3 regions of the Paenibacillus sp. FSL H8-0317 genome follow, and region 3 is predicted to be linked to each of the others. Evidence: riboswitches for the same ligand, from Rfam matches in the RefSeq annotation. Region 3 holds a riboswitch; each other region holds the start of a gene.
What was found. A riboswitch is a leader RNA that binds a small molecule or an ion and turns the genes downstream of it on or off. The one in region 3 is predicted to bind cyclic di-AMP.
Positions count from the first base shown of each region.

Region 1: another riboswitch for cyclic di-AMP. It lies ahead of MHB43_RS11265 (C40 family peptidase); the one in region 3 lies ahead of MHB43_RS18680 (3D domain-containing protein).
Region 2: another riboswitch for cyclic di-AMP. It lies ahead of MHB43_RS07320 (hypothetical protein); the one in region 3 lies ahead of MHB43_RS18680 (3D domain-containing protein).

Region 1 covers NZ_CP150294.1:2,369,555-2,380,377, reverse strand. The annotation lists gene MHB43_RS11280 (carbohydrate-binding protein) at 1-1,178, shown strand, start outside; tRNA gene MHB43_RS11275 (tRNA-Leu) at 1,324-1,408, opposite strand; gene pelA (pectate lyase) at 1,587-2,549, opposite strand; cyclic di-AMP (ydaO/yuaA leader) riboswitch at 2,968-3,099, shown strand; gene MHB43_RS11265 (C40 family peptidase) at 3,105-3,569, shown strand; gene MHB43_RS11260 (carboxymuconolactone decarboxylase family protein) at 3,643-3,972, opposite strand; gene MHB43_RS11255 (hypothetical protein) at 4,114-4,332, opposite strand; gene MHB43_RS11250 (hypothetical protein) at 4,452-4,781, opposite strand; gene MHB43_RS11245 (xanthine phosphoribosyltransferase) at 4,879-5,460, opposite strand; gene MHB43_RS11240 (hypothetical protein) at 5,665-6,720, shown strand; gene MHB43_RS11235 (glycosyltransferase family 4 protein) at 6,856-7,986, opposite strand; gene MHB43_RS11230 (GNAT family N-acetyltransferase) at 8,166-8,714, opposite strand; gene MHB43_RS11225 (hypothetical protein) at 8,822-9,862, opposite strand; gene MHB43_RS11220 (Cof-type HAD-IIB family hydrolase) at 9,959-10,762, opposite strand.
Region 2 covers NZ_CP150294.1:1,619,571-1,630,393, reverse strand. The annotation lists gene MHB43_RS07345 (hypothetical protein) at 1-66, opposite strand, end outside; gene MHB43_RS07340 (zinc ribbon domain-containing protein) at 166-411, opposite strand; gene MHB43_RS07335 (organic hydroperoxide resistance protein) at 622-1,041, opposite strand; gene MHB43_RS07330 (Nramp family divalent metal transporter) at 1,439-2,734, shown strand; gene MHB43_RS07325 (HAD family hydrolase) at 2,871-3,554, opposite strand; gene MHB43_RS07320 (hypothetical protein) at 3,888-4,286, opposite strand; cyclic di-AMP (ydaO/yuaA leader) riboswitch at 4,402-4,576, opposite strand; gene MHB43_RS07315 (glutathione peroxidase) at 4,949-5,428, shown strand; tRNA gene MHB43_RS07310 (tRNA-Leu) at 5,579-5,661, opposite strand; gene MHB43_RS07305 (urease accessory protein UreF) at 6,105-6,806, shown strand; gene MHB43_RS07300 (hypothetical protein) at 7,073-7,276, shown strand; gene MHB43_RS07295 (hypothetical protein) at 7,304-7,939, shown strand; gene urtE (urea ABC transporter ATP-binding subunit UrtE) at 7,970-8,665, opposite strand; gene urtD (urea ABC transporter ATP-binding protein UrtD) at 8,643-9,452, opposite strand; gene urtC (urea ABC transporter permease subunit UrtC) at 9,415-10,506, opposite strand; gene urtB (urea ABC transporter permease subunit UrtB) at 10,528-10,823, opposite strand, start outside.
Region 3 covers NZ_CP150294.1:4,198,880-4,209,702, reverse strand. The annotation lists gene MHB43_RS18700 (alpha-glycosidase) at 1-1,737, opposite strand, end outside; gene MHB43_RS18695 (M20 family metallopeptidase) at 1,975-3,150, opposite strand; gene MHB43_RS18690 (ABC transporter substrate-binding protein/permease) at 3,360-4,796, shown strand; gene MHB43_RS18685 (amino acid ABC transporter ATP-binding protein) at 4,783-5,505, shown strand; cyclic di-AMP (ydaO/yuaA leader) riboswitch at 5,726-5,923, shown strand; gene MHB43_RS18680 (3D domain-containing protein) at 5,926-6,597, shown strand; gene MHB43_RS18675 (polysaccharide deacetylase family protein) at 6,702-7,493, opposite strand; gene MHB43_RS18670 (hypothetical protein) at 7,647-7,988, shown strand; gene MHB43_RS18665 (PspA/IM30 family protein) at 8,100-8,771, shown strand; gene MHB43_RS18660 (DUF350 domain-containing protein) at 8,867-9,268, shown strand; gene MHB43_RS18655 (DUF4178 domain-containing protein) at 9,292-9,798, shown strand; gene MHB43_RS18650 (DUF4247 domain-containing protein) at 9,811-10,548, shown strand; gene MHB43_RS18645 (HNH endonuclease) at 10,660-10,823, opposite strand, start outside.

The sequences.
Region 1 (10,823 bases), 1.8 Mb from region 3:
CGGATTATGCTCATGACTGGACCTGGTGGACTCCACAAGAGATCCTTCGATTCATGAAAGAAAATGCCGGGTCCATTCAAGGTACCAAAGTCATGGCGCCTGAATCCTTCCAGTACTTAAAGAACATATCAGACCCAATCCTGAATGATCCGCAGGCGCTTGCCAACATGGACATTCTGGGAGCGCATACGTATGGAACACAGATTTCGAATTTTGCCTACCCTCTCTTTAAGCAAAAAGGAGCCGGTAAAGAACTGTGGATGACTGAGGTGTATGTTCCGAACAGTGATAACAACTCAGCAGACCGCTGGCCTGAAGCATTAGACGTTTCCTATCACATGCACAATGCCATGGTAGAAGGTGATTTCCAGGCCTATGTGTGGTGGTACATCCGCAGACAGTATGGTCCGATGAAAGAGGACGGTACCATAAGCAAACGCGGGTATAATATGGCTCATTTCTCTAAATTCGTTCGTCCAGGCTACCTGCGAGTCGATGCAACGAAAAATCCGGATACGAACACATTTGTCTCAGCCTATAAAGGTGATAACAAAGTCGTCGTTGTGGCAATTAACCGTGGAACTTCAGCCACAAGCCAAAAATTCGTTCTGCAGAATGGTAATGCCTCCACTGTGTCCTCATGGATTACAGACAGCGGTCGAAACTTGGCAAGCGGAACCCCGCTTACTGTATCCAATGGAGCCTTCACGGCACAGCTCCCACCTCAGAGCGTAACAACGTTTGTTGCCAACGTTACTGGCGGTAATAGCGGCGGGAATACAGGCAGTGGCACTACGTATGAAGCAGAGACCGGAACCTCACTTACGGAAGCTGCCATTGAAACAATCTACCCCGGTTACACTGGCTCCGGGTATGTTAACTTCAATGCGATGACTGGTTCGGCCATTCAATGGAACGGCATTAATAACACTACAACAAGTACCAAAAACGTAAAGTTTCGTTATGCGCTGGAAAGCGGCACTCGGAACCTCGACATTTTTGTGAACGGAACCAAAGTCATCAGCAACGAGCCCTTTCCAGCTACGGGAAGCTGGTCCACTTGGGTTGAAAAAACAATACAGGTCCCCATGAACACGGGGACCAATACATTGAAAGTGGTTACCACTGGATCGGAAGGACCGAATATTGATAGCGTTAATGTTACCGCAGCACAATAAACGTTCCGTATGGCTGATGGAAGACATTTGCTGAACGTGCAGCTAAGCACTAACCTCTTGGATACTCGAGTCTAAAGTTAGTGTTATATCAAAAAATGCAAAAAAATACTCCTTAAGCGTTAGCTTAAGGAGTATTTTTATTAGATGCGGTCGAGAGGACTCGAACCTCCACGGGGGGTTAGCCCACACGGACCTGAACCGTGCGCGTCTGCCAATTCCGCCACGACCGCATATTGTATCTCCGTGATCAATATCGGCGACAAGAAATAATATATCATGTGGAATCTATCATGTCAACAATGAAAATAATTACAATAAAGCCCGAATCGAAACAGACGTCCATTTCGATTCGGGCTTTACCTTTAACTGCTAATAGTTTGGTTCATTATAACGGAAACATAATACAAATTACAGCTTGGAAGGCCAGTTACCGTACCAAGCATAACCGCCTCTTCTTTCTTTATCAATATCACTTAGTTTGTATTTAACGACCCCGTCACGACCAATAAAGATCGGTTTATCCGTTCCCACTTCGTAGAAACGAGCCCAGATCGGTGCAGCTTTGGAATCAGCGATAATTTTGCTGTCTCCGTTTGCTCTTTCATACTTGTAACCCGTAATCTTCACTTTGTTAAACCATGCTTCAGCTCCCTTAATGGATGCCGTAATTTTAGCGGTAGCAGGTCTGGTTTTCAGGAATTTAACAATCGTTACACTCTCTCCAGCCGTCAGTGATGGTACTTCATAGATTCTTGCGCTTGCCGGTTTAAGAGAACTGGAATCATGTTGTTGTCCCCATGCTGTCAGCTTACCGCCTGAAACAACCTGTGTATTCAGAATTGCATCTACACCTTTGGCAACTGAGTTTTTACTGCGGTTAGCAAGAGTGCTGTCGATAAACGAGAAATCACCTTTACGTGTCGCTACTTCATCCAACATGATCATTACATTAATCATGGCATCATCATTGTAAGTGATGTGCTTGTGATATCCGGAGCTTTGGTAAACTTGTGGCCATCCGCCGTTTGAATACTGCATGTTGATCAAAAAGTTAATTCCTTTGATTGCAGCTGTGGAGTAACGCGGATCATTCGTCTTTTTAAATTCCTTCGCCAATCTTCTAATTTCTGAGTATGTAGCCTTGTTGTCGATCGTGGACTTCGCCCACTCTCCACTTGTCTGTTTATAATCTTTTCTCCAACCTCCATCCGGCAGCTGGTTCTTCAAAATATCAGAAATACTCGCTGTAGTACCCGATGCATCCGCAGCAGATACCGTCCCTACAGGGAGAACTGCCATTCCAACTGCCGAGAACACCATCGTGCATGCCAGGACAAAAGTAATTATTTTCTTCGCTTTCAAATGTAACACTCTCCTATGTTCGTTTTTATAAATCTTCCACTTTTACTTACCTATGATACGCGTCCCCAAACCTCCTTTATTTGTATTTATCACATAATAAAATCAATTTTAATCCAATATGTGGATTGGATAATCAGATAATATGCAAAAAATCGATTTTTGTCAATATATGCAACTTAATGAATATAATCTCTCTAATTCTACATAACGGGATAGTTCTTTTAACTCATGACAAACCTATTTATTTATCCAAATTCGTCTTAAACGAATCAATAATGACGTTTTTGTCATGAATGATACCCAAACTTGATCCCTTCTTTCATATAAAAACCTTAATTCCGCTAACATTGAGGTATTACGAAGGGTTTTAAATAGGTTTGACAATTACGCATTTATGCAATATAGTTTCAAATAGTTACAAAAACTTAATTATTCATTGCCGAGTTTCATGTTTGAAAACGGGGGAACCAATTTGGGTGAATTATTCTTATACATAGGAAATATAGGGAACCTTCTACCGAACCCTTAGCTAACTCCGTAGGCATCGAAGGGAGAACATTGATTTTGAAAAAACTGATTATCTCCATTTTTGGAGCAGCTGTATTATTTACATCCGGGGCAACAAGCACAGAGGCAAGCAGTATCAACTCCGTAGTGAACAACATGACAGGTATACCTTACAAATGGGGTGGCACAACTGTAGCCGGCTTCGACTGTTCTGGTTTTATGAGATATCTTTTCAACAAATACAGCATTGAATTGCCACGTACTTCTCAGCAGCAAGCCAAAGCAGGTACGCCTGTATCCAAGAGCAATGTTCGGACAGGTGATCTGGTGTTCTTTAATACAACAGGCAAAGGCATTTCACATACAGGTGTATATATCGGCGGCGGACAATTCGCTCATGCCTCCAGCAGTAAAGGTGTAAGCATCACAAAGTTATCGAATCCATACTTTAATGACCGCTATGTAACAGCACGTCGGGTAACTGGACAGTTTATGTATGATAAAATGTTGGGTAAAATGTAATTCACATACAAAAAGGCATCGGTTATTAACCGGATGCCTTTTTTGTACTTAAAAATGTATGTTGCATTACTTACTAATGCAGCGCCTTCTGCACTCGCATCGCACCCTGAGACAGTGCATGTCCTCCTCCAACAGCTCCGGCCACCGCAACGGTCTCCATAATCTCCTGATCTGTTGCACCCTTAGCACGGGCTTCTTCTACATGGTAGAAGGTACATACCTCATTGTTGGCAAACAATCCAATCCCAAGCGCAATTAGCTGTTTTGTCTTCGCATCAATCACGCCAGGTTGGAAACATTCTCCGGTAAACTCATGATATGACTTCACCACACCTGGCAGTACATCGCTTAATGCTCCAATCTGATCCTTGTAGGCATGAACTTTATCATTCATCAATGTCATCGCTTGTAGCACACCCTCTCGGCTATAGTTACAGATCTTCCTCACTGTACCTATCTTCTCTCCCGAATGAGTCAATTATGCCAAGAAATCATGGTAATTCCAAACATTTAACGCTCATGGCTCTGCCATAATTATAAGCTGTTACTCACTAAGTGGACTCTGGCGCGGCTCGCTGAACAGCTGATAGCTGTAACCTCGGTCCAGCTTAACGACACGTCGATTCTGACGACGGATAAGTACCTGCTCGCCATCCCAGGCAACCACAATCCCCTTCACGTCGTTCGATTCCAGCTCGTCCCGTACTACTCTAACTTTCTCACCTGACAGACGCAGAGCGTCCAATTCTGTATCACTAATCATCTTCATGGCTCCTATATTTCAAATTTATTTACAAAAAGAGACCTAAATGAAAAGTCATTTAGGTCTCACGTGACTGTATTGGACTGTCATGTCATTCGAAATTATGTCCCGACTGAAAGTTACCGCTGCGCGTGCTCTTTGCTGTCGTTCTTCTCAAACCAAAAATCAAGCACTTTGGCGGACATCACACGTTCTTCAAGGTACTCCACTTGATGCGGTGTAAATTGTTCTTTCCAAGAGAAGGACAACTCTTCGCACAAGCCTACAATCGTCAGTAATTCTGACCAGGCAACATAGCGTTTGTACCAGAAAAATTGAGGATGTTCAATCATATAGGGATAAAGGTCATCGAATTCCGTATGTTTACAATCCAGGGCACGTTCAAAATGAACTTTCGATTCCGCCAGCTTATCATTAAAAAATTGTTCTGTTGCCAGTTGGTTCCCCATGGTGTTGCCTCCTCTCCCTAACATAACCCCATTATAAATGAAATCCGCGGTCATGCAAAGGCATAGTTCAAAAAATAGGCCCTATTCCTTTAAAATGTCACATTTCGTTATCGTCAAATTGTACCGTACCATCGTTCAGGGAACGAATGCGTACCAAGGCTTCCACCGGAATACCCTGTTCACGAATTGTGCGTGCTCCTGCCTGGAAACTTTTCTCGACCACAACGCCGAATCCAACGAGTTCCGCACCGGAACGCTCGATAATTTTGATGACGCCACGAGCGGCATCTCCATTGGCAATAATATCATCAATGAACAAAATGCGGTCATTCTCATGAATGAACTCGCGGGATACCATAATATCAGTTACAATTCCTTTGGTAAAGGACGGTACACGTTCACAGTAAGCATCAGGATCAGCCAGAAGTGTTTTTTTGCGACGGGCGAATACAAGGGGCACCCCAAGTTCATAAGCTGCGGCAAACGCAACCGGAATGCCTGAGGATTCTACCGTGATTACACGAGTTACTCCACTTTCACGAAAACGGGCAGCAAACTCACGTCCCATCTCCATCGTTAATGCAGGATCAATCTGGTGGTTCAACAGACCATCCAGCTTTAAAACTTGATCCGAGATAACCACACCTTCTTGTAAAATTCGTTGTTTCAATAATTCCATGATTTGACCTCCCAAGCCTATCCTATGAGGTAAAAGTATCATATATCTATCTATAAGTTCAAGCGAAATTGCCTGGGCGCTGTCCTTGAGACACAATTCAAGCCAAAGCTCATTATCGATTGTCATGACTTTCGTGGGTCAAGCATACCTTGTACCATGGTACCCGCATGTCCAAACTATACAGGGGCCTGAGAGGGGAAACACATGAAACAGGCATTTCGGGTGCTGCAGATCGCATTTACATACATCGGAACGGTTGTTGGAGCTGGCTTCGCTACAGGGCAGGAAATTTTGCAGTTTTTTACCCAGTATGGCAAATGGGCCACCGTCACCATAGGCTTATCCACCATGCTCTTTGTCTGGTTAGGTACCAAAATGATGCTGATCGCTCACGATACCGGTTCCCGCTCTTATGAGGATCTGAACAAACATTTATTCGGCCACAAGGCGGGCAAATGGATCACCTGGGTGACCCTTCTCATTCTCATTGGCGTGAACAGTGTCATGCTTGCCGGAGCAGGTTCCGTTTTTGTTGAACATCTGGGTTTGCATTATCAGACAGGTCTGATCGTCACACTTGTAGGGTCATATCTGCTTCTCGGTCGAGGCATTCAGGCCATCCTACAAATGAATAGCATTGTCGTGCCCATGATGCTCCTGTTATCTCTGCTCATGATCACCAGTACCATCCATCATCCAGGTGCTTCCCGATTCATCACACTGACGACAGATTCAAACCCTATTCAAGTGTGGCTGTCTCCACTGTTGTATACTTCATTCAATCTGGTGTTGGCTCAAGCTGTTCTTGTGCCTGTAGGTAACCAGATTCGTAGTCGGAATGTGCTGAAGTGGGGTGGAGTATTGGGTGGAATTGGCGTAGGTTTCATGCTGATGGCAGCTCATTTTGCCATGTCAGCCCAAATGCCCGGCATCATTCAATTCGAAATCCCGATGGGCAGCATTGCCTTTCAACTTGGATGGGCAGTGCAATCTGTATATGTATCCCTTATTTTCATGGAAATATTCAGTACCTTTGTAGCCGATATCTATGGAATGACCTTGCAACTCAGCCAACATATACGTGTCCATCCCCGTTTCATTACATTAACCATTATGATGTTGTGTTACTCACTCAGTCAGTTTGGATTCAGTTCCCTGCTGTCCATCCTTTACCCCATCTTTGGAAGTATGGCATTAATCTGGGCTGCCAAATTGGTACTGAACCGCTGGGGCGCCTTTCGTAGACGCAACAATATATAAATCTCACGGTCCATGTACTTCATGAATATGAGCATCTGTTTGCCTCATAACCACAAGTCATCGCAGGTACTCTTTCCTTAAACATGACAAAAAGCCGCTGTTTATCACAGCGGCTCGCACTTTTTGCTCTACGTTTTAAGCTTTGCTAGGAAACTGTAGATACATCTTTTTTAACTCATTGACCGATCTGCCAAGCGAGTAATGTGTTTTGGCTTTTTCACACGCCGAACGGGCAAGTTCATAACGATAAGCCGGGTCCAGCATCACTTTTTCAAGCGCTTCAGCTAATGCAGAAGGATCTTCTGCCGGTACAAGCAACCCATTGCTACCGTTCTCGATCTGTTCAGGTATTCCACCTACATCCGTACCCACAAGGGCAAGACAACTCAGCGCCGCTTCAGCGAAGACAGAACCAAATGCTTCTGCCCGTGAAGGAAGTACAAAAATATCAAAGAATGGCATGAATTCCTCAGGGTGCAGTGTATAACCATAGAAAATGGTCTCATTATAGATCCCTAATCGTTGCGCCAATTCTTCCAGATCAGGACGAATCGGTCCATCTCCAATAATATGTAACACATAATCATGACCTCGGCCCTTCAGTTCCGCACAAGCTTTGAAAAGAATATCCAACCCTTTTGCCGGAACAAGCCGACATACCGTGACCAGTTGTGGTATCGCATTATCATGAGGAATCGGCTTAAACCGCTTCTCATCAAATCCATTGGGAATCACACCGATGACATCAGGTTCCTTCACGTAGGGAACCAGATAACGACGGAACGAATCCGACACCGTTAAGAGGCGCTCTGCCTGGTGTTCGAGCTCACCATATATCGCAAGCAGGAATCGATGCTCCGGTCCATCCGTTTCAATGCGTCCATTAAGGATTAATTCTCGTTCATAACTGGAGTGTATCGTCTGAATGAGGGGTGTATCCGGGAAAACCGTTTTCATCGCAAGTCCTGCAATTGGGTGGTGGGCATGGATCAGATCATAGGGCTTCTGAATACGCAGTTTGGTCCACCATAGATAATCACGATAAGTTTGAATATATTTTTGGACAACAGGACTATCCTGATACTCCGTCCAATCAAACGTTTCGAACTGAACTTCCTCTCTGCCCTTATTGCGAATTCGCTTTGGCAACGAGAATAGATCCATTTCCCACCTCGGGGTTGTAAATCTCTCTTGCATATACGGAATCATAGAGGATACACCTCCGGGCTGCTCCGGAGGAAAGAAAAGCGCCTGCAGCAATCTCACCGTTAGTTTCCCCCTTTCTAACTTACGTACTGCTCTACTATCCATTATGACATAGGGAAGCCGGAACATCTATATTACGATAACTCGTATATACAACATATTCATGAAACGTTCCCCTCAGAAGTAAAAGCTTTACCACTCGCGCTTGTCGTCAACATATTCATTGGATAACCAGAATCTCAGCTCCGTAGCTCCACGGGCTTCTCATATGTACTGTAACCATCGGTCTCTCCCAAAAAAGTATACCCGTTCCGCGTGTAAAAGGCGTTCAACGTAGCATTGCTCGCTCCGCAATCTAACCGAACAGTATGTTTGCCTTCAAAATGTATGCCGCTGCTGGACCATTGCAAAATGGACCGTCCGAGACCGCTCTGAGCATATTTTCTTCGAATCGCTAGCCGATGCAGATAAATTGCACCATCCTCGGCATGAGCTTTTGAACCCCAAAGATGAATATCCCAAGGGCTTGGCTGAACCAAAAGGATGACCATCCCCGCTACGTCCGCTCCTTTTTTAAATACAAACACATCCCCACGCCGGATTGCCCCTGCCGTATCATGTGAATCTTCACCTTTAAGCAAAGCGTTCCATTGGGAAGAACCTTGGCTCTGTAACCACTCGGCTGTCTCCACCAGCAGCGACATCACATCCTCCGTATCTTCCGGCTTCGCCTGAACCGCTTGAAAACCATCGTTAATATATTCGCTACTGATCCTGAATGAGTGCATCATTGTTCTCCTTCCGCTTCCTGATCTCTGTTAAACTAATGGTACTATACCGGGAAATGAATTTTTCGTCAAAATGAGAATTAAAAAAGGTAAAAGGCGGTTGCCCTTTACCCATCTATTCTGGCTTCATCGATAATCTGATTTCGATACAACATCGTCAGGTGCAAGGTATCAAACTCCATTTCCTTGTCCAACTCCTGCATCAACACTTCGACCAGGCTCTTTCGCTGAATGCTGGTACCAGGAACCTCGTAATCAATGTATCCCGTCAGATCGGAATGAGAAGTATCTATTGTTGCTGTTCCCACAGGCAATCCACCTCGTTCCTGAAGAAAAAGCTCATATACCCGGAACTCCCGATCCTTACGCTTCAGCATGACATAACATGTTTCTTCAGCAGCTTCCAGCTCATCCAGATCCGATTCATCGGTATCCTCAAAATCCTCGGAGAAATCGCGATGTACCCACTCTAACGTCTCGAGTTCGTTGCCCTGATGCCACATGCGGATCGTAATCGTATCGATGATATCTTCATCCAGCTCTCTGACCAGCAACTCTGCCGCAGCTTCCAATTGATTCTCTTCCGGCTCGTCATACCAGTGTATTTCACCTTGTACATCAGCGCCATATTGTTTTAAGGAAGCTTCTGCAAGTTCCTGCCCTTCGACATCATTGAAAATATACGTCGATATGCTGCGTCCTGCGCTTACCATTTCCATCTCCAGAACCTGATCCCGATCTTCATATGTAAACGATTCGGCTTGTGAAACAGGGATTACCTTACTTCCACTGCTGTCTATATCGTCATAACTGCCTTCGTCATGATTCATATCTTCAGACGGCCACACGGTCTCTGACTCAGGCTTATGCAGAACCGAGTGTAATGAACCACAACTAACCAGCACTTCATAATAAGCAGCTTCCAACGCATCTGCAAGAGATCGGACATAGGCATGCACTTTTTCCACGATACGTTCCTCTGTACCATCTGGCAGAGACTCCTGCTCGATCTGAAGACTACCTGATAAACGATCTCCTTCTCTGTACACAAGGAAAAGTGAGCCTGCATATTGTCCATTGTCCATCACGTCCTGTACTTCTCCACCTGATGTCCGCAGGTCTGCAACCAATTCCACATCATAATTCATCACATGTCCTCCTTCATTCCTAACGTTATTCTCTTAGGATGCCCCTAAAGACGGTAGATTATGAGGGAAGCGTGCATTTCAAAAATAAGATGTAGGTTAGATGGATAACACATATTTTTGGATTGCGTGTGCCACACCCTGCTCGTTATTGGAGAGTGTAACCTCGTCCGCAGCAGCTTTCACCTCGTCCGGTGAGTTATCCATGGCAATGCCTTTGCCCGCAAAGGTCAGCATCGTAATATCATTGAAGTAGTTACCAATCGCCATAATCTCCGAAGGCATGATTCCCTTCGATTCGGCAAGCCTTTTCAGCGCAGCGCCTTTGGACGCTTCGGGATGCATCAGATCAATAAAAAAGTCACCACTCCGTGTCATATAATAAGGCAGATTCCAAGTTGACCATTCCTGAAGTACTGCATCCATCTGTTCAATCGGACCAAATGCAGTGAATTTCGCCAGCGGTTCTGTCATGTCAACCCACTTGGGTAACTTCAGTGGCTCTGCCATAAAGTTGTAATACATCTCGCGCACCTGCAAACCCAAACCTTCCGGTTGATCCACATACAGACCAAATGCTGTATTGATGTCAAAATGTACTCCATTGGTTCGGCAGTAGGATATGATTGGCTCCAGTCCTTGTCCATCTAATGCAAAATGATGAACCACCTCACGGGTATCGACTTGCGCGGTAACGGCGCCATTATGCGTAATCACATATCCATCCAGTCCCATCTGCTCCATAAAAGGAATCGTGTTGGCCGGACCTCTACCCGAACACAGGACAATCTCCGCTCCCTGACGGGAAGCTTTGATCAAGGTCTCCTGAGTCCATTCGGTAAGTTCATGATGATCATTCAGCAGTGTTCCATCTACATCTAGTGCAATTAATTTATAAGTCATTCTGGCTTCATCCTCATCTGTTAGTAGTCGCACCCACCCAAACCCTCCCTTCCGAGGGAGG
Region 2 (10,823 bases), 2.6 Mb from region 3:
ATACAATCCGTCTTCCTTGTTACCATAAGCTAATTCTAAATCTGCAATACGCGGTCTATAAGACATGGATATCACCTGTTTAATTCAAATTTGGTTCATGCAATGACACTACTCAGTACTAAGTTATATTAAAGAAAATTCAGATCAATGTCAACTCGCGCATGTCTACCCGCCAAACAGAATATCCAGAATAGTCCCTACCTGCCCCTGTTTTTTCCCTTTCAAGACATCCGGATCAAATACTTCAACATACCCGCAGGAAGCACAAGCCACGAACAAGTAGTGATTATGCTGTATATCGAACATCTTGCTCAGGCCTGCTCCTGACATGGAAACTTCCTTAATGTTACAATCCGTGCCTCTGCATTTCGTACACACAAATCGCCGCTCAATCATCTCTTCAATACTCATCTTTGTTCCCCCTTTATGGAATGTGTAGCATGAAGTGGGAGTGCAATTATGTAAAATAGTACGCGATCTGGCATCTAATCTCCTGCATCATGTCCTAATATGATAATCAACACAAAACCCTGCCGATTGCCAGCAGGGCCTTGTAGTCGAACATCAGGTATCTGGGATACCCTGCTCTATATGTTCCCTTTACTTGCCGGGAGTCAAATCTTAGACAACGTTTAAAACAACATCAATGTTGCCGCGTGTTGCTTTGGAATATGGACAGAAATCATGCGCCTTGCGGGCCAGTTCCTCTGCTTGGCTGTGATCTACACCAGGCATGCTAACGTCCAGACGAACAGACAGCTGGAAACCATCATCCGCAGGGTCTTTACCAATGGATACGTTACTTGTAACGACCACATCCTCCAATTTCACACCTGCTTTGCGTGCTACATTGGCGAGGGCACTTTCATAACATGCTCCATATCCAGCGGCAAAAAGCTGCTCAGGGTTAGTACCTTCACCACCGGAGCCACCAAGCTCTTTTGGCATTTTCAGATCATGCTTGAGAACGCCATCCGAAGAAGTCACGGAACCTGTACGTCCACCTTTAACTGTCGCTACTGCTGTATATAAAGCTTCCATTAAGAATCTCTCCCTTATCCATATAGTTTTTATTGCCTTCCTTTCAATTTAAACTTCTGGCTCATTTTGAAACGCAATTTTGTATCTTTATCAGCTTTTACAACTTTATTATTTTCATGCATTTCAATGCCATGGCTGTATTTTCCCCACGGTTGGGTAATATACGAAGGGACATCTACAAGCTGGAACCGAAATTTTGTGCTGATACATAAAAGTTGCACTAGACAAAAACAATTGAAGGAGTACAATGTAACAATAAACATAAAAATTTAGATATATCATGAGCGGGTTGTCCCGCATATATTTCCAAATCAATAATTCAAAGTCAGGTGATTATCGTATGAGTAAAAAAAATCCGTTCAACGCTCCTTCAAGAGAATCATTGTCTACTGCGGGCATGCCCCCTTCCCTTGGAGAAGCACATAGTTCCATGAAAGTTCCGCAGAATGCTGCATGGTGGAAGAAATTCCTCGCCTTTGTAGGCCCAGGATACCTTGTTGCCGTAGGTTACATGGACCCCGGGAACTGGGCAACAGATATCGCAGGCGGCTCACAGTTCGGGTATACCTTGTTATCCGTTATCCTGTTATCGAACCTGATGGCCGTTGTCCTTCAGTCGCTGGCTGGCAAGCTCGGCATCGTCACTGGACGGGATCTGGCTCAAGCCTGTCGTGAACGATTCAGCATGCCTGTTGTCATGATGTTATGGATACTGTGTGAGCTTGCCATTGCAGCCACCGATCTGGCTGAAGTCATTGGTTCTGCCATCGCGTTAAAGCTGTTATTTAACGTCCCCATGTTATACGGCGTTATCATCACCGCAGTTGATGTACTCCTGATTCTTGTACTGCAAAACAAAGGCTTCCGCGCTCTGGAAACTCTCGTCATTGTGCTGATGGCAACCATCGCCCTCTGCTTCGGGATTGATCTGTTTCTGGCGAAACCGGATATGGGCGGTGTTCTCCATGGTTTTGTACCCAATGTTGAGATTCTGCAAAACCCGGCTATGCTCTATATTGCCATTGGTATTATCGGAGCAACCGTGATGCCGCATAATCTGTACCTGCATTCTTCCATTGTCCAGACCCGTCAGATCGAACAGACCCCACAGGGCAAAAAAGAAGCCATTCGGTACTCGACCATGGATTCTACAATCGCGTTGACACTGGCCCTGTTCATCAATGCAGCCATCCTGATTGTATCTGCTGCTGTATTCCACAGCGCTGGTATGACGCAGGTTGCCGAGATCGCAGATGCTTATCATCTGCTGACACCTCTATTGGGTACTACGGTTGCAAGTATTCTGTTCGGTGTGGCGCTGTTAGCATCAGGTCAGAACTCTACCCTTACAGGTACACTTGCTGGGCAGATCGTTATGGAAGGTTTCCTGAACATTCGAATTCCGGCTTGGCTGCGCAGACTGGTCACACGTCTGATCGCCATCATCCCGGCGGTAATTGTGACAGCCATTGCAGGAGAACATGGCACAGAAGAACTGCTCATTTTGAGCCAGGTCGTGCTGTCGCTTCAATTGCCCTTTGCTGTAATTCCCCTGGTGATGTTCACAAGTGATAAAAAAAGCATGGGTGCATTCGCCAACAAATTGTGGCTCAAAATCATCTCATGGGTCATTGCCGCGATTATCGTTGTGCTGAATGTATATCTGATCATTCAGACGATTCGGTTATTCTAATCTCGTTCTCATCGACAAAATACTAAAAAGGCTGATCAACTCCGGTATGCTATACCCAAGTTGATCAGCCTTTATTGTTGCAATACAGCAAGGTGTTTTCTTTTATAGTAAAACTCAAACTCCAGTAAACAATCATCTAATCCTGATTTGGTATCAGTAACGGCAGGAGTTGATCCAATGAATCAACAGTCCAATCCGCACGTTGGTCATCAGATAGTTCTGGCTGGAATCTTCCGTAACCCTGCATAATTCGAATCGTACGCATGCCCAGCTTCAGAGCAGGTATAATGTCGTTATCGATCCGATCGCCGATCATGACGGCTTCCTCCGGTTCACAACCGGCCTGTTTCAAGGCCACAGCGTATAACTCAGGGTCTGGCTTGGACACTCCTTCTTCAGCCGAACATGCCAGAACATCAACATACTTCCGCAAGCCGTAGCTCTCCAGTCTCTCTTCCGTTCCAGGACTCTGATTGGCAATAATGCCAATGCGATAATGCCGTGACAACTGCTGAAGGACGTAATCCGCTGATGGAAAAGGACGTTCAAGATCTTTTTGAAATTTCAGCTTGTCCTGAATCTGCTTCTGGTGTCCGTCGTCTTCAACGAATGTGCGAATCGCCACTCTCATCGGCCATTGCTCATATCTCTGGTAACAGTTCGCGAACAGTTCGCGTACCGCCTCAATCTTCACCGGATACCCCAATGCACAGACTTCGCGGACGAACTGTCCGATAATATCATCAACCGGCTCCCATTCATCCACCAGTGTATCTCCAACATCAAAAAACAACCATTTCAATCCACCTACATCCGGCACGCCAATTCCTCCTTGTAAGCCACAGGTGATTCCTGATCCTAATCGAGTTCAAAAAGTCTGGTTTTCAGTACCGAGAAGATGGAATGAAGCTAGAAATGGAGTAGCGGAGCGTAGGGAAAACTACGTGAGCAACGGACATTTCGGCTGAATTTCATATTCGATGCTGATGATGCCACAAGGCATCCTTCGTAATCAAAAGCGGACTTTTTGAACAACCTCTAAAACCATAAAAAAGAAGACTCACCATCCTGCATGAGTCTCCTCAAACTTCCGTTTATCGATACATTCAATTATAACAGGCACCTTACACCTGAGCAATCACAAGCGATGGCATTAACCATTGAGGAGAAAGCCAACTTCCCCATTGAGCGAATATACGATCCGGTCTGCGCCCATGCCCCGATAGATGCCCTTAGGATGACTCTGCTCCGTAATAACGCACAGGGATTTCGATGTCCATGAACGGCAGATCTGTAAATAACGACAGGTCAGATTCAGGCTGTTCTCGAAAATAAACACGTTGCCTACGCTGCCCTGCGGCAAAAACCATTTTTGAGCTGCAGCCGTGTTCATGCGAATGACATGTTCTACTCCGATTCTACGGAGTCTGCGCTCTTCCCCTGCACTGTTGGTTAGAACGGCAAACGGCATTTTTTTGTACATCAGCAATTTAATAAATTTGCGTCCTGCTTCATTTGGAGCAGTCACTAAGATCATCTCAGTATCCATCATTCGTTCCTCCCTTGGCGTGAAAAGACAACAAAAAAGAAGCGTGGGGGACCAAGGCCTCCCGAACGCTTCTTAAATAATCCATGGCGAAAACACCATGAACCAGCGTACGGCTTGTTGCCTCTCCCTTTAACGCTTACGAGGTTAGCTGACGGATTCGGGCGCGAGAGTCGCCCTATTTCCGGCTGTCACCGGAAAATTCACCCCATGAATGCCACTGTCCTGGACAGCGCATTCTGTTGGTTCCCCCGTTTCCCATTCATCAATGAATGGAAACTCAGCGATTAAAACATCGTTCGTATATCTTAAGGATAAGATCGAGCGATATTATCGTTTGTTTCGTTTTTCAGGTACAATTTAGTTTAAATTGAAATTACGTTATGAATCATACACCCGCGCCATGTCGGTGTAAAGTCCGCCCAGATCACCGAATCGGCAGATTTTTGCCAATTCCCATCCGTAATAACGCTTACAACAAAGTTATACTCCATCTATCTCTTCAAGGCTATCTAATTCTCACTCTGGCGTAAATCACTTCCCAATTCATTCACGTATTCTGCACAACTTGCCTGTTTTGATTCTTTTAACACCACATTAGTTTTGCAATATTTAATTGTAACCAATATAATAGAAGATATAAGAGTAAATAAATGGAGGCGATTTAGATGACAGTCTACGATTACAAAGTGAATACACTTCGCGGTCAAGAAGTTGAAATGTCCGACTACCGTGACAAAGTGTTACTGATTGTGAATACGGCAAGCTCATGCGGCCTTACCCCTCAATTCAAAGGTCTGCAAGAACTGCAAGACAAGTTTCAAGATGCTCCATTTGAAGTGCTTGGTTTCCCAAGCAACCAGTTTGCACAGGAAAAAGGATCTTCCGACGATATTGCCGAGTTCTGTCAGATGAATTATGGCGTGAGTTTCCCCATGTTTGAGAAAATTGATGTGAACGGCTCAAGCGCTCACCCTCTTTTCCAACACCTTAGCACAGAAGCTCCTGGCCTGCTCGGCTCCAAAGCAATTAAATGGAATTTCACCAAATTCCTTGTGGATCAGAACGGACAGGTAATCAAACGTTATGCTCCCAAAACAACACCGGACAAGATTGAAGAAGATATCAAGAACTTGCTGCAAAAATAATACATTGGCCACCCGTAGCCGGAAGGTAGAGCACCATTGCCCCGGTAATGGATGGCCTTTTTTTTCTCAACTCTGATGTCAAACTGTTCAAAAAGACAAAAAAAAGAAGCCTTCCATTAATGGAAAGCTTCTTTTTAATCGTTCATATGATGCGGTCGAGAGGACTCGAACCTCCACGGGCATACGCCCACTACCCCCTCAAGATAGCGTGTCTGCCATTCCACCACGACCGCATGTCGTAAATAATCGGCAACAGAATTGATTATACCGGGTCCAGAACCAAAAGTAAAGTATTTTTTAATACTACTTTTTCAGCTAGGCAATTTCATCAAAAATCGCATAATCTCGTCATCTTTACCCATGAACTGCATATCATTAGATTTGATCCCCTCTTTTCCGGCTTGAGCTGATCTTATTGATTCATTTATATATAGTCCTTCCTTATATATAGTCCACCCTGCACTTCACCATATAAATAACACAACAAGTTATATAAAATAACACAATATTAAATCCCAGATTTAATTCATTAATTTTCACGGATTCTATTGACAAAAAGCGGACATTTATGGGATGATAACTATCATATAATTCGGATTTTTAAACACAAAGCAAACAAAAAGGAATGTAAATGTCACTTTAAGTGACATTTAACGAACACAGGAGGCGAATGATTGTGAACCGTGGGAATAAGCTGCTCGATTATGTCAAACTGCTTGATTCCTCTATTCAGGTTGGAGGGTTCACCCATTCCTTCGGCATGGATATCCATATCAGGGAGGGTACCATTCGTAATGCTGAAGATCTCGAATCATTCATGCGTTGTCAGTTGCATCCCAGCATTGTTCGTCTTGAAGGTATGGCCATTAAAGGCATCTATACCGCAGCAGATCACAAGGATACATGGCGGATAGCTCTGATCGACAAGCTCGTCCATGTTCAGCGAACCCCTGGAGATCTCAGAGAACAAGCTGCCGCGATGGGTAAACGATTGATCAGACTCGCACGCGCTCTGCACCCCTGGATTGAATTCAGCCAGCTCGAACAGATCTTTGCCAAATACGATTCGGTTGGCTGCCTCTCCACTGTTCACGCCTGGATTAACCACCACCTCGATATCCCGGTCGAGGAGGCGGTCCTTGGTTACCTGCATTCAGCCATGAATGCCTGCATAACCGAAGCCTCCAAAGTCATCCCCCTGAACAATGATACAACCAAGGATCTGATGGTCCGCCTGGCCACAGATCTGGAGAATGAATGGAAGACCGTCAGCGCCTCGGCTGCGGATGGACTGGCACAGCCAACCTCGATGTCCATGAAATCGTTTTTCCCCAGTTTCCATATGCTTGGAGCTGGACTTCATGCCTACAGGGCCTAATCCTCTTCCTCCTCATACCTGCTCCCCTTCATTCAGACAAACTAAAAAACACGCGGCAACCTCCTTGCCGACGTGTTTTTTGTCATTTTATTTGTTTTATTTACGTATTTACGCCATTTATCATCACAAAATACACTTTTTTCCGTCTTTTTTAATTGTTAGATGACGAATTTACGTATATAATGAAACATACAGCTCGCATTTCTATATATTCTACATGAAGAAAGGGCGGCTGAATACTACATTCTAACCAGGGGTGAACCCTTTTGAACAAGAAAAAACCAGTTACTCCGTTCGGATGGGCCATCAAACGACGGCTAACCGAACTTCAAGTGGACCAGAAGACTTTTTGCGAACAGCATGGCATCCCACCCTATCGTTTATCCAATCTCATTCACGGCACACGCAAAGCAACCCGATTCAGGCACCTGGTCGCTGATATTTTGGATATTCCAGATGAACTGAGATAAGATTTCTGCCAAAGGAGGGTCTCATCCATGAGACATGTTACATCCGATCTGGAGAGGCTGTCGTTCCAGTCCATACGTCACCAGCTCATCATCGTTGATCACAATTGGATTATCCAAAGTTGTAACCGTGCCTGGCAACAGGGACTCGGTCAATGCTCACCAAACCCGGATATACACAGTAGTCATAGACATTACCTGCACCTGACGGAAGCCTGGGCAAAACGAAGCAAGAACGCTAACATGGCACTTGTCGCACAGAATTTGAAAGAACGCGGAATACCCTTTAATCGAAATCATACATATGACATCTGCGTGTATACTGTATACAACGAAAAGAGGTGGTTTCGTGTAGAACTCACCCCTCTATCTTATGCAAATTCAATTCTGGATACCGATCTGGCTTTGATTGCACACATGGATATTACCGAACAGAGAAAGACAGAACACCAATTGAAGAAGGCATTGTCTGAAGTGCGTACATTGCGCGGACTGCTGCCTATTTGCGCCGTCTGCAAACAAATCAAGGACGAAGAGGAACACTGGAACTCCGTCGAAAGTTATCTGGAGAAGCATACCCACGCCGAATTCACCCATGACATCTGTCCGGAATGCATTCGGCGGTTATATCCAAAATACTCGAATATCCTGGACAAGCGTTCCTGAAACCTCTCTCCACTCGCCGACTAACTACAACTATACGGAGAGATGATGTTCAAACTGCGACATATCCAGTTCTTGCGGTGTCCCATGCAGGGTTATGGTTCCTTTATCCATGATATAGATGTAATCTGCGGCACTTCGTACAAAATCAATACTCTGCTCTACCAGCAGAACCGAGAGGTTCCCCTTTGCCTTGAGCTGCAAAATAACCTGCCGAATGTCCTCCACGATAGAAGGCTGGATGCCTTCTGTCGGCTCATCAAGTAGCAACAACCCCGGACGCGAAGCCAATGCCCGGGCGAATGCCAACTGCTGCTGCTGTCCACCACTCAGATCCCCGCCCTGCCGTCCATACATCGTCGCAAGCACTGGAAACATCGCCAGTACATCCTCGGGGAACGTTTTTACTCCCGGTGCACTTGTCTCCAGACCTAGCAATAAGTTTTCTTTCACCGTAAGCTGCGGGAAAATCTCCCGCCCCTGCGGTACATAACCGATCCCTGCCCTTGCCCGCTTGGCTGTATCCAAGGTGGATAACTCCTGATTTTGCCACTGAATACTGCCCTTGCGTGTTTTGAGCAGCCCCATTAATGTTTTCATCAACGTTGTTTTCCCTACACCGTTACGGCCCATCAGACACACCACCTGTCCAGGCTGTACATCCAGGTTCACACCACGAAGCACATTGCTTTCCCCATAGCCGGATTCAATTCGTTGCAGCGACAGCATGGTCATCCCTCCTTTTGCCCAGATACACTTCGGCCACTTTCGGGTCTGCCTGTACCTCCGCCATCGTACCTTCCTTCAGCAGTTTCCCTTCATGCATCACCGTTACCTTGGCTGCGAACTCTCGCACAAACTCCATATCATGCTCCACCACCACAACCGAGCGCTCACGCGCAATTTCTTGCAGAAGTCGCCCAGTCTTGTGTGTTTCTTCATCCGTCATGCCTGCGGCTGGTTCGTCCAGCAACAACACCCGCGGCTCCTGTAGAAGCAGCATGCCGATCTCCAGCCACTGCTTCTCCCCATGTGATAACGCTCCTGCACGAGCATCAACGCGGTCTTGCAGACCAATCTGGAGGGTAACATGCTCCATGGCAGCACTCATTTTCCCATATCGACGAATACCGATGGCTTGCAAAGGGGAACGGCGAGTCTCCGCCGCCAGTGTCAGATTCTCCTGCACCGTCAGACCCGCAAAGATCGATGGGGCCTGGAATTTGCGTCCCACACCTTTGCGAACAATCTGGTGCTCCTTCAGTCGTGTTAATTCCGTGCCATCCGCCATCTTCACCGAGCCGGACATGGGTTTTGTTTTGCCGCATATCACATCCAGCATCGTTGTTTTTCCAGCACCATTGGGTCCGATCAGAAAATGCAGGTCATGTTCATGCAGCTTCAGATTCATGCCTTTGACAGCAACGAACCCACCAAAGGCTACCGTAATATCCTCGGCTACCAACACCGCTGATTCCTCAGTAGACTTTAGGTTTTTCCCGAGTGACTTGGACATGCGCACTCTCTCCTCTCCGCTTCAACAAGCGAACGATATGACGATATACACCTACAATACCGTTTGGCATGAACAAAACGACTGTTACAAAGAGCCCACCAATGACGAACAGCCACCCTTCGGGGTAAGCCTCACTTATGCCTGTTTTGGCTGCATTCAGCACCACCGCTCCGATGACCGCCCCAATAAGCGTACCGCGACCACCCAATGCAACCCACAGGACCATCTCAATGGAAGGCACAATCCCCATCATCGATGGCGAGATAATACCCACCTGAAGAACAAACAACATGCCCGCGATGCCTGCAAGCGCACCGGAAAAAGCAAAAGCCAGCGTTTTATATCCTGCCGGATCATATCCGAGGAATCGCACCCGATTCTCCCCATCCCGCGCAGCTTCGAGCACTTGACCGAATCGACTGTTCACCATTCGACGACAGAGCATATAAGCGATCACCAGAACTGCAAGCGTTATATAGTAGAGAGCAATCGTCGTTCCAGCGGAATGAAGTGTAAAACCAAAGATCGAATTATATCCGGTGATGCCATTTGTTCCGCCCGTCCATTCCTGTTTACCAACAAAGAGTGTTACCGTAATGAGAACCAAGGCTTGAGTCAGGATGGTAAAATAAACACCGGTGATCCGGTTACGGAACGTAAACCACCCCAGGGCAAAGGCGAGCAATGCCGGAAGGGCTATCCCCAATAACAGCGCCACCGGGAAGGAGCGAAACGGCTCCCAGAACCATGGCAGACCACTGAGACCACTCCATCCCATGAAGTCAGGAAGTGTTGCTCCACTGGCCTGAAGCTTCAGATACATCGCCATCGCGTATCCACCCAGTCCAAAGAACACCCCATGCCCAAGACTCAACACACCTCCATATCCCCAGATCAGATCAAGACCAATGGCCAGGATTGCCAGCGCCAAAAACTTGGCTAACAGACTCAAACGAAACTCCGTGGAGATCAGTGGAGCAAGACACATCATAATCAGCACAACTGCCCAGATAATCCTCATTTTCAGACTGCCAGTCTTGAGTAAAGCGGACATGAACTAACCCCCTTTTTCACGTTAATCGAGACTCCGTGTGCGCATCGCGACCAATCCGCGTGGTTTCCATTGCAGGAAAGCAACGATACATACAAACACAAGCACCTTGCCAATGGAGGCCGAGGTATAGGTTTCGAACAGCGTGTTGAACATACCAATTCCCAATGCACCACACACGGTTCCGACCAATTTCCCTACGCCACCCAGGACAACGACCATGAACGCATCCACAATATAATACGTACCAAGTGAAGGACCTATCGGACCAATGAGCGTTAATGCACAACCTGCAATTCCGGCAATGCCCGAACCAATAG
Region 3 (10,823 bases):
CTGCCTGTACAAAATCCGGTACCCGTAGGGATCAAGCTTAACATTCATCATGCCATCAGTTGGATACACAGACTCTTCCGTTAAAGCATCCTTCCAGTCTTTGGTTTCCATGGGATGAGAGAGCGTACGATCTTGAGAAGTATTATTCATCCATACAGTAAAGTGGAGGTTTTCATCTACACGTTCGTACACGATACAGGGATCGTTAGGATCAGCTTTGAGGAAACGGAAGCGTCCTTTGCGCAGGGCTTCATTGCTTTTGCGTAAATCGATCATCAGACGATAGAAATCGTAGAGTTCTCTGTCTTGTTTAGCAGGGTCCCATTCCATGCATTTTCGGCAATCCGGGTCAGCACCACCACTAATTCCAACCTCATCTCCATAGAAGATACAAGGTGTGCCAATATAGGTGAATAGAAATACAACCGATAACTTTAATCGGCGTTTGTCTTCTCCTAACCGGGTGAGCAGGCGAGGGGTATCATGGCTGCAGAGCATATTGAAGATTACTTCATTGGTTTGTTGCGGATAGCGCATAATCAGTGAACCCATCTCGTTGGCAAAATTATACCCATCCATTGAACCACAGAAGAACTGAAGCACTTTGTCGGCAAAAGGATAATTCATGACGGAATCGAATTGATCTCCCATAAGCCAGGTCAAGGAATCGCTCCATACTTCACCAACAATATAAGCTTCAGGATTCGCAGCCTTAACAACCTTGCGGAAATCACGCCAGAAATGGTTGTCCACTTCATTCGCTACATCCAGTCGCCAGCCATCCAGCTTGATCTCCTTGATCCAGTACTCAGCCACATCGAGTAGATAGGCCTTAACCTCTGGGTTGGCTGTATTGAATTTGGGCATGTTGCCATAGAACCCGAACGTATCGTAGGTAGGTATACCGTCCTTAATCTGCAACGGATATTCATTGATGTGGAACCAATCCGCATACTTTGAGTTTTTTCCATGTTGGAGTACGTCTTGAAAAGGAGGGAAGTCTTCGCTGCAATGGTTAAACACCGCGTCAAGCATGACACGTATACCCAGGCGATGGCATTCTTCTGTCACTTGTTTGAGCATGGCGTTATCACCGAAATGGGGGTCTACCTTTTTATAATCAATGGTGTCGTATTTGTGGTAGGAATTAGCCTGAAATAACGGGGTAAAGTAAATGGCGTTCACGCCAAGTTCAGTCAAGTCATACAGATGATCCAGCACACCTTGCAGATCTCCACCAAAATAATTGTCCAACTCAGGTTTGCCACCCCAGTCATGTATTCCTTGTGGGTTCAGTTTGGGATCTCCATTGGCAAATCGTTCAGTCATGATCTGATAAAAGACGGCTTCTTTGGCCCATTCAGGCACCTTAAACACATCGATCTCGTGGATATAAGAGAACTCATAGTATCCTCCGGTGGGATAGGGGGTCTCATAATGAATTCCATTATCCGCAAGAAACACATCCTCTGAACCGGCGGTTATCCGAAATATATAGGTGAGACGTTTGAATTGTGGCTTGACGGCAGCCTCCCAATAATCAAACATGCGATCGGAAGCAGCTTTCTCCAGTTGAATTTCCTTGTAGGTTCCGTTCCAATTGTACTTATCTCCGGTCAGTGCAGTCACGTATTGCACATCATTGCGCTTGGTTCGTACGCGCAGATGTATGGTAGACGAATTATAGGCGTAAGCCCACTTGTCACGAGGGACATGATACATGGCTTCGAGCAGCATGACAGCACCTCCTGAATATAGGATAAGTTATAGCAATATATAACCAAGTTAGCCAGCGAATGAACCATATTTACTGTAATAAAATGTATTATTTTCAGTGTTTTCAAGGCTTTTTTTCATAGCATATCCAGCTTCTTACTGGATATACTTACAGATTATTACGAAAAGGGGTACCCGGAACAAGCTTGAAATTCAAGCCCTCTCAGGGTACCCCTATGCAACGTGCTGAAACAAATGTTAACGAATAGCTTGCTCGAACTCAGTAAGGATGGATTGAAGCAGTTCCGGCTGGCTCAGGACGTCATAGGCTGTTGTAGCGAGTGCCTTGGCTCCCAGAATCATCCCGTCCAGGGCACGCTCTTGGAGTGCAAGATCACGGAAGGCTATGGAGTGCAGTGTGTGCACCTCGTCTACAACACGAATGTAAGGATGGATGGCAGGACATTTCAGGGAAACGTTACCGATGTCCATGGAGCCATGATCGTTACCACTCACTATCTCTTCTTGTGGGATACCAAGTTCCATCAGATTTTGACTAAACGCAGCTGAGAATGCTTCATTAGTGACCATCTCGTCATAGGACGTTTCATAGTTGGATGTCACGAGCTTACAACCTGTCTGGAGAGCAGAACCTTCAGCGATCTGAATCACACGTTCTGTGAGAATATTCAATTCTTTGCGAGTTGCTGCCCGTACATAAAATTGCGCAGAAGCATAGTCAGGAATGATATTTGCTGCCTGACCTCCGTTGTTGATCACACCATGAATGCGCACGGTGCTTTTCACTTGTTGCCGGAATGCATTGATTCCGTTGAACGTTTGAATGACAGCATCAAGTGCATTAATACCTTCGTGCGGACTTGCAGCGGCATGTGAAGATCGGCCATGGAATTCAAATTGCACAGCATCAATAGCCAGCGAGCTGCCTGACTTTTCGAAGGCATAATATGGATGCGCCATAAGAGCGACATCACAGTCATCGAACAGACCTGCTTCCGCCATCGGAACTTTGGCACCACGTGTCTCCTCAGCGGGTGTACCAAACACTTTAATTGTTCCGCCGACTTCTTCCAGAATGGATTTCAGCCCCACAGCAGCCCCAAGACTCATCATGCAGATCAGATGGTGACCACAAGCATGACCGATCTCCGGCAATGCGTCATATTCACACAATAATGCAATGGTAGGGCCGGGTTTGGCGGCTGAATAGGTTCCGATAAAGGCTGTCTCCAGTCCAAGGATTGGAGCCTCTACAGTGAACCCGTGATAGATCAGTTCTTCTTTTAGACGAGCAGAAGCAAGATACTCTTCATTCCCCAGTTCGGGGTTGGCACCGATATATGATGAAATGGCTTTAAAACGGGAAGCATATTGATCAATAACCGTCAGGATCTGTGATTTGTTAGATGTCATTAGTAAACTCCTTATGCAAAATGAAAATAATTTATTGATTATATCATGTTTGCTTTATTTTTTCAGAAACAAGTCAAGATTTGTATTGTCAAAATGCATTGCATAATCATGCATTGTACTTTATAATGACTCAGTCATCAACATGAGAAGCATACAAAGTATTGTAAGGGGAGAGAAAAAGGTTGAAATTAATAAGTCGTTACACCATGATGCTGTTGACCTTTGTTGTTCTGCTGACAACTGCCGTTCCTGTGGCACTTGCAAGTGGAACTACAGATAATTCAGGCAGTAAAAAGCTGGTGCTCGGTACAAGTGCCGATTTTGCACCATACGAATTCCATAAAGTGATTAATGGTAAAGATGAAATCGTCGGCTTCGATATTGAGATCGCCAAAGAGATTGCCAAAGATCTTGGCGCTGAGCTTGTGATTGAGGATATGGGCTTCGACGGTCTTCTGCCTTCATTGCAGAGCGGGCGTGTTGATCTGGTGATTTCAGGTATGACGCCGACGGATGAACGGAAGAAAAGTATCGATTTTTCCGACACCTATTATAAATCAAAACAAGTGATTATGGTTCGCAATGTGGATAAAGACCAATATCCAACCATGGCAGAACTTGAAAATGCGAAGATTGGCGTTCAGAAAGGCTCCATTCAGGAAACGATCGGACAGAGTATTCCAGGAGCGAAGCTTACTGCGCTGGATAAAATCTCCGATATCGTGCTTCAACTGCAAACAAAACGCATTGACGCGGCAATCGTTGAAGATACCGTTGCTGCAGGTTATCTGGACGATATCATTGGACTTGCTGCTGCTGTTCCGGACGAAGAGCAAGCAGAAGCGGCAATCGGGATTCGTAAAGGTAATACCGAGCTGCTAGCTGCAGTAAATGGAACACTGGAGCGACTGAAAAGTGAAGATAAAATCAATCAGATGGTGACGGACGCCAGCCTCTTGATGGCGGATAAAGCGAACAAATCACAAAATATTTTCCAAGTATTCTGGGAGTACAAAAGTTTCTATGCTACAGGTGTAGGATACACACTTCTGTTGTCTGCACTTGGGGTTATCTTCGGGGTAATTATTGGATTGATCATCTGTTTGTTCCGTTTGCATGACGCTGCAATCTTGCGCTGGATCGGTACTGCTTACGTTGAAGTGATCCGTGGCACACCGATGCTGGTACAATTAATGATTATTTACTATGGTTTTTCCCTGAGCTTTGGCATTAACTTCACTGCCCTTCAGGCAGGTATCATCACGCTTTCCATTAATAGTGGTGCGTATCTAGCGGAGATTTTCCGTGCAGGTATCCAAGGGGTGGATCGTGGCCAGTTGGAAGCAGCTCGCTCCCTCGGAATGGGCAGAGGTGCAGCCATGCGCTACATCATATTGCCACAGGCTTTCAAGGCCGTATTGCCGGCAATTGGTAATGAATTCATAACGATTATCAAGGAATCCTCCATTATCTCTGTTATCGGTATGGTGGACATTATGTATCAGGCAAGTGTAGTCAAGAACATTACGTACCAAGGCTTGAGTCCATTTTTGATTGCAGCAGCCATCTACTTTGTAATGACGTTTATTTTGTCCAAGCTGCTGGGACGACTGGAAAGGAAGTTGAGTGCAAGTGATAGACGTTAGACAATTACACAAATCTTATGGAAATAACGATGTGCTTAAGGGCATTAATGTGACGATTGGCAAAGGCGAGGTTGTCGTGGTTATCGGTCCTTCCGGTTCAGGTAAAAGTACATTCTTGCGTTGTCTGAACCTCTTGGAACAACCTACATCAGGTGAAATCGATTTTGAAGGTGTTTCAATTACGGACCCCAAGCACAACATTAATGCAACTCGGGAAAAAATGGGCATGGTGTTCCAGCATTTCAACCTGTTCCCACACAAAACGGTACAGCAAAACATCACGATTGCTCCGATTAAAGTGAAGAAACAATCCACGCAGGAAGCGGAGAAAATTGCTGCTGATCTGCTTAACACTGTGGGCTTGTACGATAAAAAAGATACATTCCCGAATCAGCTGTCCGGTGGACAGAAGCAGCGGATCGCTATTGCAAGAGCATTGGCTATGCAGCCGCATGTCATGCTGTTTGACGAGCCTACTTCGGCACTGGACCCCGAGATGGTCGGTGAAGTGTTGGATGTCATGAAACGTCTTGCAGAAGGTGGGATGACTATGGTCATTGTAACGCATGAGATGGGTTTTGCACGTGAAGTAGGAGACCGGATCCTGTTCATGGATGGCGGGGTTATTGTAGAAGAGGGAACACCTGATGAGGTGTTTGGAGCACCAAAAAATTCACGTACACGTGATTTTCTTGCCAAAGTACTCTAAATGAAAGTGATCAATAGCGTTACTGACTTCGAGTCGGTGACGCTATTTTTTTATGGTTAATAATCACGTATGGATTCGGAAAAGTAACTATTCTGTTACCAAATGTAAAGTAATCGGGTCGTCCAATATTTCTAAAGTATCCAGTACTCTTACATATGCTTACATGCTAAAAAACCATTTGGTAAGAATTACTACAAGTTCAGGTTACAAAATTGTGATATATTGAACTCTGCCGAAACTTCCGGACAGGGAGTGCGGGGGATGTAACGATGCAGATTTGTGCAGGGGGAAGATCTACAGCACACTGCTTGGGGTGAATTAGGGGTACATAACGTTTCAAATGTAATGAAGAACCTATAGGGTGGGCTCCTCATCCGAATCCGACAACTAACTTCGCAGGCACAATGAGGGAGGAAGACCATGATTAACAAGAAACGTATAGCCAAAACAGCAGTAGCATTAATGACAACAGCAATGCTCATTCAAGCCGTTCCGGCTCACGCCGATTCAGTTCATGTGGCCAAAGAAGGGGATACCTTCTACACCTTATCAAAACAATATGGAGTAGCAATGAACACGTTGGTTAAAGCAAACAACGACATTTCACCTTACAATATTTATGGTGGTTTGAAAATTACAATTCCCGGTAAGGCAAACAATCTAGCTGCCGCGGCGACGGGGAGCAAGACCCAAGCCAAAACGGTTACTACAGCAAGCTTGGACGTTAACGCAGATAACAAAGTGGTTCAAGCCTGGGGTAAAACATTCGATTACAGCAAAGCTGTGAACGTGAAAGCAACGGCATACTCTGCAGATCCGTCTGAAAATGGAGGCTGGGGTGCAGTCGATTATTTCGGAAATGACCTTGAACTGGGTACGATTGCAGTTGATCCAAGTGTAATTCCACTCGGAACCAAAGTACTGGTAACGGGTCACAGCCATCCAGGATTGCCAAAACAGGCTTTTGTAGCCACAGCGCGTGATGTAGGCGGTGCAATCAAGGGTCACCGGATTGATATCTTTATCCCGGGTAGCAAACAGTCCGTAAGCACATTTGGATTTCAGGATATCGAGCTGTACATTCTGAAGTAGAAAATTAATTACATCTAACGAATTCAAACAGGGTGTCTGCCAGTCGCAAACTTGCGATTGAACAGCACCCTTTTAATATTCTCATTTATTTCTTCATCGTCATCTTAATCTTTGGCCTTTGACAATCCCAGCATTTCGTCCAAGGTGACAAGTTCATATCCGCGCTTTTGCAATTCCTCAATGATTTCAGGCAAAGCCTCAATCGTGCCGTTCAGGTTTGATCCTACACCGCCTCCAGCATGTTGCAGAACGATGGAGCCTGGTTTTACGGCAGACAGGATGTTATCTTTCACCTGTTCCTTTGAAAGGCCTTTCCAGTCCAGAGAGTCTACGTTCCAGTTCACAATGCTATAGTGTTGTTTGGCAGCCCATCTCAGCTGTTCTTCATTAATGTCTCCATAAGGCGGCCGAATCATCTTCGGCGTATATCCCGCCAAACGTCGAATAATATCCCCGGTATGTAAAATTTGTTTGCGAAAGGCATTCATCGACAGCTTACTGAATTCAGGATGATTGTAGCTGTGATTACCAACCATATGCCCTTCCTTAATGATGCGTTTCACCAGATCCGGATGTTTCTCTGCACGACTACCCACGATGAAGAATGTAGCTCTGACATTGTATTTCTTCAATACATCCAGCACTTGTGGAGTAAATCGTGGATCAGGTACATCATCAAAAGTCAGTGCAACCTTCTTTGTTGAAGGACCATTGGTTTTGAACGTATCGGCATATTTTTGACGTAACTGTCCCAATGTCAGTTGTTCTTCTTCCGCAGAATCCGAACCTGATACGGATTCACTTGGCGGGCTTGAAACATCCCGCGATGAAACTGGAGCATGATATCCTCCGAGAAAAATAACGATAACCATCAGCATAATGAGGCGTACGCGCATAATAACGGCCTCCTTTTCCAAAATGACGTTCTCTTTGGTATGCCCGGGCTATCCATAAGTTATGCGTAGTGTGAGAATTTTCATTGCCGATGTAGCTCATGAAAGCCATAATTCCTCCATATATAACATATAGAAAAGGATAGGTGGATGGGTATGAGTACATATGATTTGAAATCCATACGTTTACAGGTGATTGAAGCAGGAGAAGATAAGGTTTTTCTCGTTACGGGAGGAAAGGCGCATATTGGCGCCGCAGCCACATTCTATGTAGATCATGAGCGCGTAAGCGGGACGACGGTACATATTCCCGGTCATAAGGAACAAGAACTGTGTGAGCGGCTTGCCCGGAAGGCTGCCCAGCAGCTGAAAGTAACCGTTACGGTGATCATGGGTATTCATTTTGATTCCATCACGCGGATGCAGATCGACGAAATCGTGCAGACTGCAGAGAGGTTGATGGAAGATCATCTGATCAAAGATAAACGATCTTCCTGACGTAAGAGTCATCGAATGTTTTGATTTTATTTGCTAAAATTGAAACGAGTTGTAGATTGTTACGTATGTATGTTTATATACGATGTAATATCGACTAGGAGGAATAACATAATGTCCATTTTCAAACGTTTGCGTGATCTAACCATGTCTAACATCAACGCCATTATTGACAAGGCGGAAGATCCAATCAAGATGACGGACCAATATATCCGCGACATGCAAGAGGATCTGGAAGATGCGGAGAAAGCAGTAGCTCAACAAATCGCCATTGAGAAGAAATTTAAGCAGTTATTCGAAGAGCAGGAAGCTCTTGTGAAGAAACGTGAAGAGCAGGCGCATACGGCGGCACGTGCTCAGAATCTGGATTTGGCTCGACGTGCTCTGGAAGAGAAAAAGGCTGCTGAAGAGAAGATGGCTGAGTATAAAACCAGCTATGACCAAAACAAGGCTTCTGCAGATAACCTGCGTGGCAAGCTCGACGAGATGCGTAAGCAACTGACTCAAATGAAGAACAAACGTGAAACACTGGTAGCCCGCTACAATGCAGCAAAAGCCCAAACGGAAATCAACAAAGCGTTGAATGGGTTTGGCTCTGATACTGCAAGTGCTGGTATGAAGCGTATGGAAGAGAAAATGATGCAGATGGAAGCACAGGCAGAAGCAAGTAACGAAATGTCTTCCAAAGGCAAGTCTTTGGATGAAGAGTTCGAGAAGTTGGGTAAAGATCAAGCTGTTGAAGACGAACTCGCAGCATTGATGAAACAGTACGATAATAAGAACTAATACCTTGGTTGTCAGCAGGGTTAACCAGCGGAGGAGAAGAGCATTTCTCCTTCGCTTTTAAATGCGGTTCATGTTGATATGTGGGGGCTGTGTAAATGGATTTGAATATTTTGGCGATGTTGGTCTGGACCGGATCTGGTTCGGTTTTGCTGTTTGTCTTGATGTATGTAGATTCACTGTTCACGAAATATAAGGATTTTGCTGAAGTTAAGGCTGGCAATATGGCAGTAACCACACGTATGGTGATGAAATTATTTGCACAAGGGTATGTACTCGCTACGTCCATTTCTACAGCTGGTCATCTTGGAGAGGCATTGCTGGTCTCCGTTGTATCCTTTATCATTTTGTTGATTCTGGAGAGCGTTGTACACTTTATGATTCGCAAATGGGCCAATCTGGATCTGGATACGGGAATTCAGCAAGGGAAGACAGGATACGGGTTGTTCTCTGGCGCTTTACATATCGTGGGCGCACTGATTATTGCAGCTTGTTTATAAGATAAGGAACAGGAGTAATTCTCATGAGTGTATGGAAACGAATTAAAGGAATACTAACAAAACCTGAACCACCGCAGGCAGAGAAAACGATGCTTCAGCTTGCACCTGGTGATATCTGTGAGGTTTCTCTGGTCACTTATGAAGTCGTTGGTCGGGTACAAAATCGCGCTCGAAATGCAGTTGTGCTCACGCTGCAGGATGGTACCGCATTTCGATATTTGCATATCGAAGAACGGGAACTCACACGTTACGCTCTATATACACCAATTGATGGCAGGCTTGATGCACCTGATGAGGTGCCCACGTTGCTGGACCTGGATGGACGCGCATTTCATCTGGAGGAAGAGTATGGAGGCATGGTATCAACGGCAGGTAGAACTCCATATGGCCAGGCTGGAGAACAATTGGTATGGCAGTATCAGTCGGATGATAATATGCTTCTTCGGGTGGAGTGGCAAGACAGAAGATTTACACTGTATGAGGGTGAGTCCATTCTTCCTGCGGATATCAAAGTGATTCGTTCGAGCTAGGAGAGGTTCCCAATGAAAAAACGCTTGGCACATGGATTAAAATTAATGCTGGTCCTCAGCCTTGTGATGTCTCTGTTGTCCGCGTGCGGAGCACCTTCTGTTCAGGACACATACCCGCTTGAATCGGTTAACGGCAGTGGTAACTCAACGTCCTATGTGTACCGGGCTTCTGACCGTACCGTTCCGGAAGTGGCCCAGGAATTGTCTGACCAAAGGCAACCGGATCAGATCTCGGCAGAGAACACAGAGCGTATGTTCCTCGTGTATCAGGACGAGTATTATCACCTGCAACAAGACCCGAACAAGCCGGAGGATACCTTGGTTGAGGTGGACTCCAAGGAATATGTTCGGCAGAACTACGATTCATCTTTTTTACAAGGTTATCTGACCGCTACGTTAATCGGTAATCTGTTCGATTCTTTTGGCGGGCGAGGTTATGGCAACTATCGAGGATATACCAATAAAGATACGTATAAACCGAGTGCAGGATCTTATCGTGCACCAACAAGTAATGACAAGAAGCTTGCCCCACCTATTACTGTTGATCGGAAAGGTACGATTACAAGGCGTGGAAGCGATAAAGATTCAAGCGTGGGATCTGGCGGAGGATTATTCAACCGCAACAGGGATCAGAGCAAGGGGACCATTGATCGTAACAAGAGCAGTGGTGGGTTGTTTGATTCACCTAAGAAATCCTACAAAAAACCAAAAACCAGAGTGGGCGGCGGCCGAATTAAGAGGCGAAGATAATAAACATCTAATCATAAGGATGGCTGCCAATCGCATAGTTCATTTAAGAACAGTGAAAAGGGAAGGCGAATCACCTCGCCGGCATATGACCTTGGAGCTGTTCTTTTTGGTTTACGATTGGCGAACATGATTGGATTTGCGTACACGGGGAATCGTTGAAGCAGGCTGTTTACGAATCCAGCGGATAAATGGAATCATTCGTTCATCCTGTCTCAAGGATTGCAGGTTCGTGAGACCAAGGGTTACAATGTCGCGATTGGTGTATAGCGAATGAA